DNA from 3 places in the Paenibacillus sp. y28 genome. Region 3 is predicted to be linked to each of the others. Evidence: riboswitches for the same ligand, from Rfam matches in the RefSeq annotation. Region 3 holds a riboswitch; each other region holds the start of a gene.

Region 1 (5,996 bases), on a different contig from region 3:
CCGAATGCTCTCTCACCTGTTCGGGCAGCGCCTGCCACAGCTCAAGCAGCATCGGCAGCTCCAGCCCCAGCGCCGTAATCGCAGCCTCATTCCGAAACACCTGCTCCGGCGTGCCCGCCATGACGCACCGCCCCTGATCCATAACCAGGATCCAGTCTGCCCAGGCATAGGCCAAATTCATGTCATGGGTCGCCATCACGACGGTAATGCCGCTCTTGTGTACCCGATCCAGCTCCTCCATTAGCTGGCGCTCCGAGCCCCGATCCAAGTAAGCCGTCGGCTCGTCCAGCAGCAGCAGCTCCGGCTCCAGCGCCAAAACACCGGCCAGGGCGACTCTTTTTTTCTGGCCGAGGCTTAAGTGGTGCAGCGGCGTATCCGTCAGGCGGTCCAGCCCCATGGCATTGAGCACCTGCTTCACCCTGTGCCGAATATCCGCCTCCGCCACGCCGGCATTACGCAGACCATAAGAAACATCTTCCCCGGGCGTGTTCAAAATTAACTGCTGCTCCGGGTCCTGGAACACAAGCCCCACCTGCTGGCGCAGCTTCTTAAGCTGCTTGGCCTGGTAGGACAGCTCCGTCCCCTTCCACAGCAGACGGCCGGAGGATGGCCGGTGCAGGCCGAGGGCGTGCAGGAAAAATGTTGATTTGCCCGATCCGTTATGGCCGCAAATGGCCGTTCTGCAGCCGGCCGGGATACGCAGCGTCAACCCGTTTAACGCCGCGTTCGCGGCGCCGGGATAGCTGAAGACGACAGACTCCGCCTCCACAATCGGATGAGTGCCCTCCGTCAAAAAATCCATGTTGTCCGCCTTCGCGCGTTCATTCATCTTATCCCCTCCATCGCAACCACAGCTCCAGCAGGAGCAAAAGCAAGACGCCTGCGCCGCTTTCCGCCTTATAGCGGAAGGAAATCCCCTTCGGCTCGTACGGTGCCATCCGGATGTCGCCTGTGAAGCCCCTGGCCATTAAGCCGAAGGACAAGCCCCGGTACCGCTGCATCGTCTTGCCGAATATTCGCACAATAAGCAGCGCCGTATCGTTCAGCCTGCCTTTAAACCCGGCTTGGCCGCCCCGGGCCCGCTGGGCCGTATACATATCCCTCGCCGTCTGCGACAGCAGGAATATAAAGCGGTACATAATCAGCATCAGCTCCAGCAGCAGCGGCGGCAGCTTCAGCTTGCCCATCACTTGAAACAGATCCGGCATCGGCGTTGTCAGCGTAACGAAGAACATACAGGACAGGCAGGCCGCAATCCGGACAAGCAGCGTCAGCGCAGTCTCCAGCCCGGACTCCGTAACATAAGCCGTCCAGCCGCCTGCGGTGTACTGAATCAGCAGGGAAGCCCCGTCCGCGGCCTGCCCGGCCGGAGTCAGCTGCACAAGCAGCGCCGGCAGACTGGCCATATAGAACAAGCAGGAGCTTCCCAGAAGCATCAAATAAAACCGCGCCGGGATACGGGCATATCCGATAATCCAGAGGGACATCCATGCGCCAATCGCCAGCTGCACCACCGGGTGCGCCGCATAAGCCAGCACAAACAACAGCGCTGCGAGCCCGCTTTTCCACAAAGGAGAAACGGCTCGCAGCTTGTTGGTGTACGATATCGTATCGATGCGCTGCATCATTGGGGCTTCGTTTTGCCCGATCTGCCTCTGAACAGCCCCAGCACGTAGCCGATAAAGCCGGCCCCAAGCGCCGCCTGCAGCGCAAACAGCATACTTTCCGTCTCCGACGGCAGCTCAAAAAAGGGCGAAAACCACGGCTCATAGGACGGATGAAGCGTCTGAATCATTTCCTCCGCAGCGCCGTCGGCCCCGCCGAATTCCGCATCCACCAGCAGCAGCGGCAGCACCGCCAGCAGGATAACCCCGAGAAGAATCAGCACATTTTGGGTGCTTCGTTTCATGATTGATCGGCCCCTTTCATTTTGCGCTGCAGCAGCGACAATTCCTGTGTGCTGAAGGATTGCAGCCAGTTCCAGATCAGGACCGTCAGCAGCCCTTCACTAATCGCCAGCGGAATCTGCGTAATCGCGAAGATGCCGCCAAACTTGGCAAAGGATGCCGCAAAGCCGCCCACCTCAGCAGGAAAAGCAAGCGCAAGCTGAACCGAGGTCACAACGTAAGTGGACAAATCCGCGAGCATCGCCGCCGCAAAAATCGCAAGAAGCTGCTTGCCCGTAGCTTTCATCAGCGTTTTATATACAAAGAAGCCGGCCACAGGACCCGCGACCGCCATAGAAAATGCATTGGCGCCCAGCGTGGTCACTCCGCCATGGGCGAGCAGCACCGCTTGGAACAGCAGAACGATGGAGCCGAGCACGCTCATCGGCAGCGGACCGAACATCACAGCTCCAAGCCCGGTTCCGGTCGGATGCGAGCTGCTGCCGGTAACCGACGGAATTTTCAGCGCGGACAACACAAACGTGAAGGCGCCTGCCAGCCCGAGCATCATTTTGAGCTCCGGCGTTTCCTTTGTAATTCTAGCGATCGCGCGCAAGCCGAGAATAAAAAACGGGATAAAGACGACCCACCAAAAAATCGCCCAGCCTACCGGAAGAAAGCCTTCCATAATATGCATGGCGCGGGCGGACTGCGGCTCGTTCAGCATGAAGTACAGGGTGAAGCCTGAAACGAGCAGCAGCGTGTGCATTGCTTTTTTCAATGACATGCTCTAACCTCCTGAATGAATAAAAATGACTGCGGCATAGACAGGCGGGACATAGCAAAAAACCAATCCGCGGCTTGGATTGGTTCAGGATACGCACAAATAGAAGACGGCCCCATCCTTCGTAGATGGCCGCTTCATGCTTGTACACCTCTCCTTTTCCGCGAAGGCACGTGGGTGCTTCAAACCAGGTAGGTCTCCTGACTTGTGGATCAGCGCTATGCTTCGTCTTCCCCGGGCTTTCCCCGAGTGACCATGTTAAAAAGCAAGCTCCCCAATTACAGTGGCGGGACCGTTCGGGATTCTCACCCGATTCCCTGTTACCCCTTGCCTAAGCAAGGGCACCTGATTTGTTGTCCATATTTAAGTATTGAAGAATAAGTTCCTGCACATGCTTAATGCTTACATGCCCAATTGAAACATAAAGCCTGTCAAAATTCAAGAACCAATTCGGCCTCCGCCTGCTGAAGCCGGGCATGTGGAATGCGGTGAAGTGACGGGCGATGCGGATGTAGTCCGGCCTTGCCCGAGCGGATAAAAGCAGCACGCTGCCGCAGCATGTCCCGGGTACATCAAAAACATGCCCGCACGATGTTACAGCAGCCCTTCCAGCCAGGACACAACGAGCCGCACTCCGTGATAGGCTGCCATTTGCAGCAGCTCGCCAATCTTGTTCGTGATGCGGTTAATGAGCGGGTCCTCGGTCACTCTGGGGCGGGCGGAGGATGCCGCATCGGACTTCGAATCGGCTGCCTTGGCTTTCCCCTGCTCTGCCGCCTTTGTTCGCCCTGCTCCGGCCTGCTCCCCTGCTGCGGTCCGGACGGCAGCCGCCTGGGCCCCGCCTGAGCGGGCATCCAAAGCTCCGGTACTGCCCGCCGCTGCGGGCAGCGGTCCGTGAATACGCTCGGTGCCTCGTGAAGCCAGCTCCACACCGAAAGCGATGCCAAAGGCCAGCAGCAGCACTGCGCCGGCGAACCGCCAATAAAACCTGCTCATAGGATGTACCCTCCATCATAGGACGCTATATACCATTTGTTCACAACTGGACCATGCCGCTCGGAATCTCCACCAAAAGCTACCGCTTTGCCGCGCCATCCCCCGGGGCGGACACCTTCCGGGCGTTCCGGTACAGCTCGGCAATCACTTCGGCCAGCACATCGGCAGTCCGGTTCATTTCCTCCATCGTGCTGTACGGCCCGCCCACTTCTATCAGAATGCTGTTTGGCGACATCGACTGGTTGTACTCCGCATTCCCGTTAGACGCTTTCCCGTAAATTCCCTTCGAGATGCCGGGGTGCGTCTCCTCCAGCCGCTTGTGAAGCTGGGACGCGAATTCAGAGTTTTTCTCCCAATTCGGATTTCGTTTGCCGACCACAAAATATACCTGGGCATAATCCTTGCCGTCAATATGAACCGTCGTCTGTTTACGTCCAAGCGAGTCACGATGAAGATCAAACACCATCTGCAGGTCCGGATGCTGGGCAAAAGCCTCCTTCACCGTTTTGTAGGAGTAGGCGTAGGATTTGGCGTAATTGAACCCTTTTTCCAGCGTCGGATAGTCTGCATCCGAATGCAAGGTTCCAATTCCGAGCTCGTTCAGCTTGTCGCTCAGCCGCTTGCCGACCTGTGTTACGTTGATTTTCGGATCGAAGGCCAAATCCGGGCTCGTAATCCCCTGATCCTTCAGCTCCGGCAGGAAGGATTCCCGGTTGTGGGAGTGGTAGATAAAAATGGCAGGCCCCTTGCCAGCCTCCGCCGCTCCGGGCTTGGACGTGGCTTCCCCGGCCTGGGCTCCTGCCGCGTCTACTGCCGTTGCCCTGCCGTTAATTTCCGCTGTTGCCGTCGGCGGAAGCCCTTCCGGCTGCAGCACCTGCGAGGGCGGCGTATAGTCAGCGGGGTCCTCCCCCATCACCGTGCCTTTGCCCGGATACAGCAGCACGGAGCTGTCCGATCGCAGGCCGGTCATTTCGCCTGCCAGCCAGCTTTTGGGGTCACCCGGCCGCATGCCGGTGGACAGCTGCAGCAGGAAGTGCGCCGTATTGCGGAAGGAAAACACCGATGCTTCGGGCGCCTGTCCCAAATGAGGCACCTCCATCGCCAAAATATCCATAAACATGCGGCTGGACATCACCGCCGCCATCCCCTGCATCGACGGCATCCGTTTCTCCGGGATTTGCCGCTGCAGCACCCCGGCCATGCCCAGAACCGTCATAAACATCATCGTTCCCGCTGTCACCGTGACGAACAAGCGCAGCAGCTTGGTCATCTCGCCAAGCCGGAACCCGTCATGTGCCGCATCGTCATTCTCGAACCATTTCATAGGCTATCCTCCGCCGTTTGTGTCGTAAAGTAGAGCAGCATTCTATCTAGTTCTACTCTATGAACTTGCGGAGTTCGCTAGAACAGCTATAGAGAAAAAAGAGGCCAAGCCCGCTCCCGGCCGGGAGCGCTTGACCATTCGGTTTCACTATACGCTGCGCGAGTAGCGTCTAATGGGTATAGGCCGCCACGTTATCCTGATCCACGGCCTGATGAAGGGCCGCATTCAATCCGCTGGCAATGATGTTGGCCATATCCTCAATGAACTGATCGATATCCTTGGGCGTCACCAGCAAATCATGCCCGAGCGGGTCAAGCACCTCTTTGACCATCCCCAGCCGCTCCTGCTCCGACATGCCATCCAGTAAACCGAGAATGGCGCCGGTATTTTGCGTATGCTGCTGCAAATGCCGCTTCATCAGATCAATCGTGCTGCCCACGATCGTGGAAGCGTACACCACGGTAGGCACGCCAATCGCAATAACAGGCACGCCCAGCGCCTGCAGCGTTAGCCCCTTGCGCTTGTTTCCAACCCCTGAGCCCGGATGGATGCCCGTGTCGGCAATCTGAATGGTCGTGTTGACACGCTCCAGCGCCTTGGAAGCCAGGGCATCGATGGCGATGACCAAATCCGGCTTCGTCCGATCCACAATGCCCTGTACGATTTCACTGGTCTCAATCCCCGTCGTTCCCAGCACTCCCGGCGCAACGGCGCTTACCTGACGGTAGCCGTCGGAAACCTGATCCGGCATCAGCTCGAAGTAGTGGCGGGTAACCATCACATTCTCCACCACCATCGGCCCCAGCGCATCGGGGGTTACATTCCAGTTGCCCAGCCCGATAATAAGCACCTTGGCATCCGCCTTCGTTCCGATTCTTTCCAGAAACGACGAGAATTCCTGCGCCAGCCGGGTGGCGACCCGATCCTGCAAATCGCTATCCTTGATGCGCAGGCCCGGCACCTCGATCGTAATATAGCGGCCCATCAGCTTCCCGATCGCGCGCGC
Region 2 (5,996 bases), on a different contig from region 3:
ATTTTCAGAAAGTTTAAAGTTATCGTTGCTCCTGCGCTGCGGATCGTCATATAATAATGTTATAAAACATAACATATAGATAACATTGTGCATCGGATGGAGAGATTTGGCTCTTATCACGTACGGGGAGGCGGAGCGGCTTGCACATTAAGGCAATGTCAATTTACCCACTGTCGGAGGGACGGGTCATTGCAGGCAGGGCTGGCGTTATGCGGGTCGTGAAGTCCGTCAATGTCATGGATGCACCGGATATTTCCGACTGGATTGAGGCCGGGGAGCTGCTGTTTACAACCGCCTATCTGATGAAGGATGCGCCCGAGAATGCGGTCGGGCTGCTGCGCAGGCTGGATGAGCGCGGCGCGGCCGGCAACGCTGGAGACCTTCATCGAGCATGACGGGCAGATTGCGGAAGCAGCCAAGCAGCTGTACATTCAACGCAACACGGCGGCCTATCGGCTGGAGAAAATCAGCGAGCTGCTTGGTATTGATTTCAAGAAGGTCAATGATTTGCTGCGTTTGAAACTGGCTTTTCTGTTCCGTCACCGTATAGAAGGGACGGTGCATGTGGCAAAGCGTGCGTCTACAGGCGAGCCTGCCGGCGCGCGAGGGAGCGGAGAGCTGAGGTCGGCAGCCAGAATGGGCCTCGGCCGCTGACGCCCGTTCCGGGCCGCGTACGGCCAAGACGGACATCTGGAGGAGGCTTCTGATGAACAAACCATCCATATTGATTAAACACGCGCAGCTTGTAACGATGAACGCCAAGGACGAGGTGTTTACTGGCGATGTATGGATTGAAGCGGGACGTATCCAGGCGGTTGCGCCAGAGCTGAACGCTGCGGCGGACCGGGTTATCGACGCCGGCGGCAAGGTGCTGCTGCCCGGCTTTATTCAAACTCACGTGCATTTGTGCCAAACCTTGTTCCGCGGGCGGGCGGACGATATGGAGCTTCTGGACTGGCTGAAAAAACGGATTTGGCCCCTGGAGGGCGCTCACGATGAGGAGTCCGTTTTTTACTCGGCGCTGCTTGGCATCGGGGAGCTGATCCGCAGCGGCACAACGACCATTCTGGACATGGAAACGGTCCGTCACGCGGATGCCGCTTTTCGGGCTATGGCAGAGAGCGGAATTCGGGCGATTTCCGGCAAGGTGATGATGGACCGGGGCGAGGACGTGCCGGAGTCGCTTGCCGAGGATACAGACCGTTCGATGCAGGAAAGCGTCGATTTGCTGGAACGGTGGCACGGTTACGACGGCGGGCGTCTCGGCTATGCGTTCTGCCCCCGGTTTGTGCTGTCCTGCACGGAGCGGCTTTTGCTTGGAGTACGCGACCTGTCGGAGCAGTACGGGGTGCTGGTGCATACGCACGCCTCGGAGAACCGCAGCGAAATTGAGCTGGTCGAGCGGGAGCTGGGGATGCGCAATGTGGTTTATTTTGACCATATCGGCCTTGCCACGCCGCGCCTTGTTCTGGCTCACGGGGTATGGCTCGACGAGCAGGAGAAGCGGATCGTCCGGGATCGCGGGGTTAAGCTGACGCATTGTCCGGGGTCGAATTTGAAGCTGGCCTCCGGCATAGCGGAGGTGCCGGATTTGCTGACCCGCTCGATTGCTATGGGGATTGGGGCGGACGGGGCTCCCTGCAACAACACGCTCGACATGTACCAGGAGATGAAGCTGACGGCGCTGCTGCATAAGGTGAAACACGGGCCAAGGGCGATGGATGCCAAAACAGCGCTGCGGATGGCGACGATAGGCGGCGCAGAGGTGCTTGGGCTTGAGCGTGAAATCGGGAGCATTGAAGCGGGGAAAAAAGCGGACCTGCAGCTTGTGGATTTGAACGAGTTTCATGCGTACCCCGCTTATGACGCGGATGTGTATTCACGGCTCGTATACGCGGCGGGCCGCGCCGATGTGGATACGGTTCTGATTGACGGCAATATTGTAATGGAGAACAAAACGGTGCTGACGGTGGATAAAGCAGTGGTGCTGGCAGAGACGGACCGCTGCATCCGGCGGCTGCTGGAACGTATTGGAGGATAAGGAACCGCTGTTGTGAGGGGAAGCGCCGTCTATCCGGTGTGTTGTACGGCGGCAGCGCCGGAGTTTGTACCCGATGGGGGGAGCCGATATGGAATGGCATGAGCTGCTGGGGATCTGGGCCGGCAAGAAGCGGGAGGCGGTGCTGGCCCCGGGGGATTGGGGGCTGATTGACGGCTGTCCTCCCGGCCGCCGCTAAGGCCCCGGTGACATGAGCGAGGAGCGATGATCGGAGCGTCCGGATCAATTGGTTCAATCAAGCTGCTGGATCAAAGGCTGGATATGAAAACGGTGTTTACGACGGATTGTTTGCCCGCGCCATGGACGGGCGGATTGCTGAATAGGGGCTGCTCCAGCTATGGGGCGGCCATTTGGCGATCCGACTAGCGGTTCCGCTCCCCGTAGTTGTTATCACCCGCAAAGCTCCCTCTGGGCGCGCAGTGACCTTTTCCGGTGATAGAAACCGATGAACGAGTCCCTTTCTGCGGTCAAGGTACCTGAGACCCATTCATGCCGATGTGCATGTTTTGGACAAAAGCGCCGCCTATTTTTTGAATCGCTGATGACAGCGTATCCACAATCGGCCTCTGAATCCGCCAAACCCGCGCGGGATGCCGGATGGCGGCGATTTACATTTTTTGGATCGAAAAAAAGTTTGTTTTTGTGGTTTGCCGTAAAACGGAGCAGTATGGCGCATTCAGAGGATCACGTATGATTTTTAGTAGAAAAATAGGCTTTCGAACCAATTGACATGCACAAGATATTGATATAAATTATTTAAAGCAATCTACATATGGTTGTGACGGGTGCTTTTTTCACCAAATAGCGGGTTTGCGGTCCTTGTGCAAGGACACCGGCCGTTAAGAAGCTAGACTAGAAGCGGGTTTATGAGCGTGAGCGAGTGACTTCTAATCTGGAGCTATCGTGAAAAAAGCTTAATAGGGAAGTCCGGTGCAACACCGGCGCGGTCCCGCCACTGTAAGGGAGCAGATTCGGTCCAATCAGCCACTGGCGCAAGGCTTTGATGCCGGGAAGGCGGACCCATCGCAAGGTGCCCCGAGCCAGGAGACCTGCCCGCACACATTGACACACCCCTACGGTCGATAGGAAGGTGTCCGTTACGTCGGTTTACTTGTCAGGCTTGAATAAGCCCTGCCTGTATTCGGCGCATCCGGCACGCCTGTCGCTGATGCGCCTTTTTCGCTGGATAACAGTGAATTCCGCTTGCATGCACGGCATTGCTTTTTATTTCAAGAATAAACAAGACCGGCTTGCGGACAATCGGCGGAGGGTGTTCCGGGCGCAGGGGATAGGGAAAGGGAGACTACATAATGCTTATCGTTTACGATTCCAAGACAGGGAATGTAAAAAGATTCATCGGCAAGCTGAATATGCAGGCGGTGCCGATTGATCACGAAATGATTATCGACGAGCCGTTCGTGCTCGTAACGTATACAACCGGCTTCGGCCAGGCGCCGGATAAGACGCTCTCCTTCTTGAAGCGTAATCATCAGAAGCTGAAGGGGGTTTCGGCCAGCGGCAACCGCAACTGGGGCGAAGGCTTCGCCCGCAGCGCCGACCGGATCGCGGATCTGTACAGCGTCCCGGTGCTGAGCAAGTTCGAGCTGGCCGGAACAATGAAGGATGTAGAACGATTCAAACAGGAGGTGAGCGCAGTTGCGTCATATTGAACTGAACAACATGCTCATGCAGCGGACCGAGGACGGCTTTTTCCAACTGGATAAGGACCGTGAGGCCGTAGAGGCGTTCATGGAGGAAGTCCGTGAGAAGAGCATTCATTTTGCCACGACAGCCGATAAAATCCGATATATGATTGAGGAAGACTTCTACGAAAATGTGCTCGAAACCTACACGCTGGCGCAGGTAGAAGAAATTTATGGCATTACGCATGCATACCGTTTTGAATTTCCTTCGTATATGGCTGCGTCGAAGTTTTATACCGATTATGCCGTCAAAAGCAATGACCGCTCTCTTTATCTGGAGCATTATCCGGACCGGGTTGCGATTGTAGCGCTGCATCTGGCCCGTGGCGACATGGAGGCGGCCCGCGCGCTGGCCGGTTCGATGATGGAGCGCCGGCTGCAGCCGGCTACGCCGACCTTCCTGAATGCCGGGAAAAGCAGACGCGGCGAGATGGTATCGTGCTTCCTGCTGGAGCTGGACGATTCGCTCAATTCCATTAACTACGGCATTGGGACGTGTATGCAGCTTTCCAAAATCGGCGGCGGCGTTGCGGTCAACCTGTCCAAGCTGCGGGGCCGCGGCGAGCCGATCAAGGGTGTCGAAGGGGCGGCCAAGGGCATTATGCCGGTGCTGAAGCTGATGGAGGATGCATTCTCCTACGCCGACCAAATGGGCCAGCGCAAAGGCTCGGGCGCAGGGTATTACAATATTTTCGGCTGGGACGTCATGGAGTTTCTGGACAGCAAAAAAATCAATGCCGACGAGAAAACACGGCTCAAAACGCTGTCGATCGGGCTTATCGTTCCGAACAAGCTGTACACGCTGGCGGAGCGCAACGAGCCGCTGCATGTATTTGCTCCCTATTCCGTTTACAAAGCGTACGGACAGCATATGGACGACATGGACATGGATGAAATGTACGACCGCCTGCTTGCCGATGACCGGGTGAAAAAGAAAGTAGTCATGAGCGCGCGGGACATGCTGATTAAAATTGCTACCATTCAGCTGGAATCCGGCTACCCGTATATTATGAACCGCAGCAACGCCAACAAAGGGCATGCGCTGAAGGATATCGGCACAATCAAGATGTCCAACCTGTGCACGGAGATTTTCCAGCTTCAGGAAACGTCCGAGATCGGGGATTACGGCCAGTCCGATGTTATCCGCCGGGACATCAGCTGTAATCTGGCGTCGCTGAACATCGCCAACGTCATGGAGCGGAAAAAAATCCGCGAATCCGTCCATGAAGGTATGATCGCTCTCACTGCGGTGAGCGATATGACCAGCATTTCCAATGCGCCGGGTGTCGCCAAAGCGAACCGCGAGCTGCATTCGGTCGGGCTGGGCGCGATGAACCTGCACGGCTATTTGGCCAAAAACAACATCGCCTACGACAGCAGCGACGCGATTCAATTCGCCAGAGCCTTCTTTATGGCACTGAACTTCTATTCCCTGGAGAAAAGCGCCGACATCGCAGCCTCGCGCGGCATCGTCTTCGACGGCTTCGAGCAGTCCGAATACGCCAAGGGCACCTACTTTGAACGCTATGAGCGCGAAGATTACCGTCCGGTCTCGGAGAAGGCGAAGGCGTTGTTTGAAGGCATGGAGCTTCCGTCCCCGCAGGACTGGAGCGAGCTGAAAGCCAAGGTGCAGAAGCAAGGCCTGTACCACGCCTACCGGCTTGCGATTGCGCCGACGCAGAGCATCTCCTACATTCAGAATGCCACCTCCAGTGTCATGCCGATTGTAGAGCCGATTGAAACGCGGACCTACGCGAATTCAACGACGTATTATCCGATGCCTTACCTGAATCGCGACAATTTCTTCTATTATAAATCCGCCTATAATATGGATCAGTTCAAGGTCATTGATTTGATTGCCGAAATTCAGACGCACATCGATCAAGGCATCTCGACCGTCCTGCACGTGAACAGCGACGTGACGACGAGACAGCTGGCCCGTTACTATATTTATGCCGCCAAAAAAGGCTTGAAGTCGCTGTACTATACCCGGACGAACCGCTTGTCCGTCGAAGAATGCGTCAGCTGCTCGGTGTAACCAGTGCTTGACCCAAAAGGAGAACCTGAAGATGGATAACAAAGCCAATAAAGGGCCGCTGCGGGCCGTCAACTGGAACCGGCCGGATGATGACTTCACCAGTACGTTCTGGAGCCAGAATATTATGCAGTTTTGGACAGATGAAGAAATTCCGTTGTCCGATGACAAAATGTCATGGATGACGTTATCCGATAAT
Region 3 (5,996 bases):
CAGTAATCTCTGCATGTTCCTCCAGCTTGTTATAGCTAAAGACAACTTCATCAGCGTCTTTTGGTGGAAGCCAATACGCTGCACCTGTGCGTTGGGCTAATTTTAAACCACCAGATATATGATCAGCGTGAAGATGGGTATCGAGTGTGTGCTTAATAACCGCGTTTTTCTCTCTTGCAAAATCCTCCATGACTTCTGTCATACGCAATGTATCAATAACGGCGGCTTCACCGCCGGAGACTATCATATAAGACAGACAACCTTTGCCAATGCGTACAAATTGGTAAATCGCGCCGCTGTCCTTTAAATCGCCCGCCAGAACTGGCTCCAAATGCTCGCTCCAGGCCTTCATGCCTCCGACAAGGTAGGAAACATGATGCTTTCCCTGTTCAACCAGCTGTTCTGCTACAAATAGGGATGAACCTTCTTTTGCACAAACAACCACTACTTCTTTATCATCCGGGATTTTATCTATAATGGCATCTACACCGTCAATAAGGTCAAAATAAGGAGCATTGATCATCTCAATATTCGTACCTTCAATCCTCCAATCTTGAAAATCGCTGTCATTGCGCACATCCAGGATAAACAGTTCATTCTTATTAATTATTTTTTTGGTTAATTCCCCTGCAGTAATTCCCTTTAGTTCGGCTGCTGTCATTAGGATTTCCCTCCCCGGATAGTAGATGCTTCAGAATCTGAACCCTCAACAAAAACTTTTATTCTTTTTCAATGGGACCTTTCCATTCGGACATTCCGGCGACAACGTTTTTAACATTCTTAAAGCCTTTGCGGCTTAAAAGCTGAGCAGCCATATCACTTCTATTTCCAGTACGGCAAATAACGTGAATATCATCTTCGTGATTCAGTTCATTTACACGTTGCTCCAGCTCTCCAAGCGGTATAGAAACAGCACCTGGTATTCTAGAAAAGGCAAATTCCGCGGGTTCCCGCACATCAAGAAGCTTCATAGCAGGATTTTCCTTTATTTGTTGCTCCAGCTCTTCATTTGTTATCGTATGAGGGTATTTGCGCTCCTCTTTAACCTCGGAAGGATCGGATTTCCGTACAAAATGATGAAGCACGTTTCCCTCTTGATTGGAGCCAAGATATTGATGCCCCGTTGTTTTGGCCCAGCTTTGAATGTCGGCTAACGAGCCTTTGTCCGTAGCCTCAACTTCAAGAACTTGACCAGCTGCAAGTTCTTCTAGAGCTTTCTTTGTCTTGACAATGGGCATCGGACAAGCAAGACCCTTTGCGTCCAACACTTTGTCTACTTTGATAGCCATGAACTAACCCCTCCTTGAGCAATTTCTTCAGTTCTTCAGCCCGATGATTCATTCCGCCAAATTAATGTTTTTACGTATCCTGTTGAATGTAAGAATTATTGTAATCCAGCTCATTATTTCGCTCAGTAACTAGTATTCATCAACTCTTTTGCTTCATACGGCAGTAGCTGCTGCCAATTTCCATCCATAGACCTCCAATCAGCCTCATTGTACATATACCCGTATGGGTATGTAAATAATATAAATCAATGTTGATTAAACGTCAAGCGCCAATGTTGCTTAGGCGAATCGCTGTTAGAGTTGGCGCGCGCACGCGCTTCAGTAACAATAAAACGCACAGCTGACCCAAAGAAGGGAAGCTGTGCGTTTCATTTACTTATGAATGGAGCGAGCTCGAAATCCCGGATGCAACCGGTTCCTAGAAGAGCGCCTTCACCCCGTAGAGCACCAGACCAATCAGGAAGCCGCAGATCGCTCCGTTTACCCGAATCCACTGCAAATCCTTGCCGGCCTTGTCTTCAATCAGCTCGATTAATGCTTCATCATCCAGCTTGGAAATGTTCTCGCGGGCCAAATCGCCGATTTTGGAATAATTGCGCTCCATAAAGCCCATGATTTTGGCGACGAGCCATTGATCCGCGGCTTGCAGCCGTTCCGGGTTGTTTCTAGCCTTCTCGATAAGCCCGGATAAGAAAGGGACGATGATTGTGTCCGCAAATTCCGGCTGCTCAATCCACTCCATCAGCAGTTCCTTGATCACGTTTAGAACACGGGCAAGCTTCTCTTCCGTAATGAAGCTCTCAATCAGCTTCTCCCGCCATTGCTCCAGGTGGCTGTTTACGTTCGGATTGGAGCCCAGCGCCGCAAGCTCGGTCCGAATCGCATCCAGCATGTGGGTTCTCCCGGGATGACCGGGTGTTCGGAGATCATTCAGGGTGGAGAGAATCAGATTTTGCAGGATGCCGCCCAGCTTCTCCTCGTTCATAAAGCCGACAAACGCGTTCACGGCAAATGCCATCATCCCGCTCAGCTCCAGCCGCTCAATGGCCTGGATCGCCATCCGGCCCAGCGACAAGCGAACCTGCTCGCGAAGCACCCACTGCGCCGCCTTATCGGCTGCAAAGTCCAGGACGGATTCCTCGACCCGGCGGTTCACCAGCTCCCTGGCCATCCAATCGACGGTGCCGCTCAGCTCTACAGACCGGATAAGCGCCGCGAGCTCTTTCTGCAGCCAGCCCGCACAAGCATCCGCTGAGATGCTGTCCACAGTATGCTTCAGAAAAGACCGGATACCGGCCTTCACGCTGTCCTTCTGCAGCTCCGTCTCGGCTGTATCCAGCAAGCGGGACGTAAGCTGAAGCTGGCGGATTTTGTCCTCGATGCTTGTCTTGTTGAGCAGATGGGTCTCCAGCGCGGAGACGAGCGCATCCGTGAGCTTGTCCCGGTTCTTGGGCAGCAGGCGGGTATGCGGGATCGGAATGTTCAGCGGGTGGCGGAACAGGGCGGTGACGGCGAACCAGTCGGCCAGCCCGCCGACCAGTCCGGCCTCAAAGCCGCTCTGCAGCAGCCTTCCCCAAGCTGCATCCTGCAGCGGAATGGTTGCCGCGAACCCCGCGGCCATGACACCTAAGGACAGGGTGGCGATATGCTTTGTTTCTTTTTTGGCCATGACAGTTCCACCTTTAATCATACAAGTAATGGTTAGAGCAGCAATGCTGCTTCTGCAAAAAAAAGTGTCCAGCTCTAGTATAGCTCGTTCGAGGGTCAAATTAGTACATTCAGGTAAATAATATCTTGTTATTTTGCCGAATTCCACCGAAAATCACATTTTCGGCTGTAATTTCTTGCCGAATCCTGGAGGTTCGTTTATGATTAACGAAGGATGTAGGACAATCGAATAACGGAAACAGGTGCTTGTTTCGCCGAAGGGCTGCTTCGGCACAAGCTTAAAAGGGAAGCTCGGTGCAATGCCGACACGGTCCCGCCACTGTATTAGCAGAGTTGCAGCAATAGACGTCACTGGCCTGAGCGGCCGGGAAGACAGCCTGCAATGATGACGCTTAAGTCAGGAGACCTGCCTGTTTCGACAGCACTGCGTTACCTACGGGAGATAGGGAGGTGTTAGGACGGCCACAGGGGCATAGTAAACCTATGGGCATCTTTACCTTTTTCATGCGGAGGGGGAGAGATGTCTTTTTTGCTGCCGCCAGAAGCGAAGCTGTCCTGCAATTTGACGGGGATTAAGCGGAAGAGATGAACGCGGCACGAATCAAACGAATTGAAATAAAGAAAGAGAGCAATAAGCAATAGAGCAATAAGAGCAATAAGAGCAAAGGTGCTTTTCAAAGCAAGCCCAATTTGGTATATTGTTAATCGTAATAATTACGAATAATATGTTCGAGCAACGGACAAGAGAGAGGGAAACATGAGAAATCTGGTCATGTCACACATTTTGAAACCGGCGGCGCTGGTTGTTCTATGGACGTGCATAATGATGATTGTCTTCGGCTGCAGCAGCGCTGCTCCGCAGGCGGGTGATCCGCAGCAGACGGGAACGGCGTCCCGGCAGCCGGAGGAGGTTGTTCTGGCTGCTCACCGCGATCTCGCCCCAGGGCCGAAGGACGCTTATTATACAAGCTCGATTCTGTACGTATGGGAGCCGCTGATTACATCCGGCGAAGACGGCAAGCCGGCGCCGAAGCTGGCCAAGTCCTGGAGCATGTCGGAGGACGGCAAAACCTGGACCTTCAAGCTGCAGGAACATGTCACGTTCCATGACGGGGAGAAATTCAACGCGGACGCGGTCCTTGCGAACTTCAACCGGTACAAGCAGGTCAGCCCGAAAACCTCGCCTTTTTATACATTGAACATGAAAAGCACCTATCCGAGCCTGAAGGATGTGGTGAAGGTCGATGATTTGACGTTCCAGCTTGTATTCGATAATCCGCAGCCGACGCTGCCGTATTCGATGGTCAATTTTGCAAGCCCGATGTACAGCCCGAAAAACTTTGACGCCCAAGGCGACTTCAACGGGCTGCCGCAGGGCACGGGACCGTTCAAGCTGATCGAGCACCAAAAGGACCAATATTCCTTGCTGGAAGCCTACGACGGCTATTACGGGGAAAAAGCGAAAACGAAGCGTATCCGCGTCCGTGTCATTCCTGATCCGGATACCCGCTTGTCTGCGCTGAAATCCGGTGAAATTATGGGGGTTATGGATATTGGGGCTATTCCTCCGGCTCTGGCCAAGGAGCTGGTTAAGGACCCGAGCTTTGAGCTGTCAGCGACCAAATCTACGATTTCCCACTATATTCAGGTTAACGGGCGAAAAGCTCCTTTTGACGATGTGAGGATGCGCAGAGCACTCAGTCTCGCTATTGACCGCCAGCAGCTGGTGAAGGAGCTGTATCTTGGTTATCCGACGCCGACAGTGAATCTGCTGAACGTTACGTCGCCTTTTTATAAAGATATTCCGGTCGAATACAATGTGACGGAGGCGAAGCGTCTGGCGGCCGAGGTGCTGGGCGGCAAACGGGAAAAGGTCGATCTGCTCGTGCCTACCTATGGTCTGGACCGTTATCCGTACAAGGCGCAGGCTGAGCTGCTGCAGGCGGAATTCAAGGAGCTTGGTCTGGATGTAGAGATTCGGATTTTGGACAGCGCCGCCTTCAAGGACGCGCAGGCCAAGGGCCATTACAATCTGGCGCTGAGCACTCAAGGCTTGCCGAACGGCGATCCGTACACGATTTTGACCAACTATTTGTCCAGTGAAGGCTCCAGCAACAAAACGTACGGCCTTGGCTATAGCAATCCGCATGCCGATGAGCTGGTGAAGCAGCTTGCGGGCGTGCTGGACATGGACGAGCGCAAGAAACTGTACGATGAGCTGCAGCAAATTTCGGCCGACGATTTGCCGACAATTGCACTGTTTAACGATGCCAGCCTGATTGCGTATAACAAAAAAATTAAAGGCTATCAGGCGACGATTTACGGAACAACCCTTTCGCAGCTGGAGTGGGCGAAGTAAAATGGCGTACCTCCTCCGCAGAATTGCCGCTGCGATTCCGGTTCTGCTGGGCATCTCGATGATTGCATTTGTTTTAAGCGTCATCTCCCCAGGCGATCCGGCGGTAGAGTCGCTAAGCATGAGCGGGGTCAGAGAGCCGACGCAGGAAGAGATTGATGCCAAGCGGGCCGAGCTCGGCCTGAACGATCCGCTGCCGGTTCAATACGGCCGCTGGCTTCTCCGGGCGGTACAGGGTGACCTTGGCACCTCTTATATGACAAAGGACTCGGTAAGCGGCGAGATTGCCCGCCGCCTGCCGGTTACACTTTCGGTGGCGGTATTGGCGGTTGTTTTCGCTGCAGGGACGGGCATTCCGCTCGGGATGCTGATGGCGCTGAGGCGCAGCAGCTGGCTGGATCATGCGGGCAGGGCCATAGCATTGACCGTTGTCTCCATTCCCGGCTTCTGGCTGGCTATTATGCTGATTACGCTGTTCTCGGAGAAGCTCCAACTGCTGCCCACGAGCGGCTACGGCACCTGGAAGCATCTGATTATGCCCGCTATCGTGCTGGCCGCCGGAACGAGCGCGATTCTGATGCGCTTGACCCGGGCATCCCTGCTGGAGGTCATGAACCAGAGCTATATGTTGACCGCCAAAGCCAAAGGCCTGCGAGAGCGGAGCATTGTGCTGCGCCATGCGA

What was found. Region 3 has a riboswitch for cobalamin ahead of WBG83_RS12750 (ABC transporter substrate-binding protein). Riboswitches for the same ligand answer to the same signal wherever they lie in the genome.
Region 1: another riboswitch for cobalamin. It lies ahead of WBG83_RS16950 (energy-coupling factor ABC transporter permease); the one in region 3 lies ahead of WBG83_RS12750 (ABC transporter substrate-binding protein).
Region 2: another riboswitch for cobalamin. It lies ahead of nrdI (class Ib ribonucleoside-diphosphate reductase assembly flavoprotein NrdI); the one in region 3 lies ahead of WBG83_RS12750 (ABC transporter substrate-binding protein).

The regions. Positions count from the first base shown of each region.
Region 1 is NZ_JBBBNV010000023.1:26,047-32,042, forward strand. It holds gene WBG83_RS16935 (energy-coupling factor ABC transporter ATP-binding protein) at 1-829, opposite strand, end outside; gene cbiQ (cobalt ECF transporter T component CbiQ) at 831-1,628, opposite strand; gene WBG83_RS16945 (energy-coupling factor ABC transporter substrate-binding protein) at 1,625-1,909, opposite strand; gene WBG83_RS16950 (energy-coupling factor ABC transporter permease) at 1,906-2,673, opposite strand; cobalamin riboswitch at 2,844-3,034, opposite strand; gene WBG83_RS16955 (hypothetical protein) at 3,265-3,666, opposite strand; gene spoIIP (stage II sporulation protein P) at 3,746-4,990, opposite strand; gene gpr (GPR endopeptidase) at 5,160-5,996, opposite strand, start outside.
Region 2 is NZ_JBBBNV010000019.1:85,798-91,793, forward strand. It holds gene WBG83_RS15450 (PucR family transcriptional regulator ligand-binding domain-containing protein) at 141-395, shown strand; gene WBG83_RS15455 (PucR family transcriptional regulator) at 322-654, shown strand; gene WBG83_RS15460 (5'-deoxyadenosine deaminase) at 707-2,041, shown strand; gene WBG83_RS15465 (hypothetical protein) at 2,264-2,425, shown strand; cobalamin riboswitch at 2,921-3,130, shown strand; gene nrdI (class Ib ribonucleoside-diphosphate reductase assembly flavoprotein NrdI) at 3,370-3,729, shown strand; gene nrdE (class 1b ribonucleoside-diphosphate reductase subunit alpha) at 3,716-5,800, shown strand; gene nrdF (class 1b ribonucleoside-diphosphate reductase subunit beta) at 5,832-5,996, shown strand, end outside.
Region 3 is NZ_JBBBNV010000014.1:7,674-13,669, reverse strand. It holds gene WBG83_RS12765 (MBL fold metallo-hydrolase) at 1-661, opposite strand, end outside; gene WBG83_RS12760 (sulfurtransferase TusA family protein) at 720-1,289, opposite strand; gene WBG83_RS12755 (DUF445 domain-containing protein) at 1,708-2,958, opposite strand; cobalamin riboswitch at 3,181-3,385, shown strand; gene WBG83_RS12750 (ABC transporter substrate-binding protein) at 3,715-5,316, shown strand; gene nikB (nickel ABC transporter permease) at 5,318-5,996, shown strand, end outside.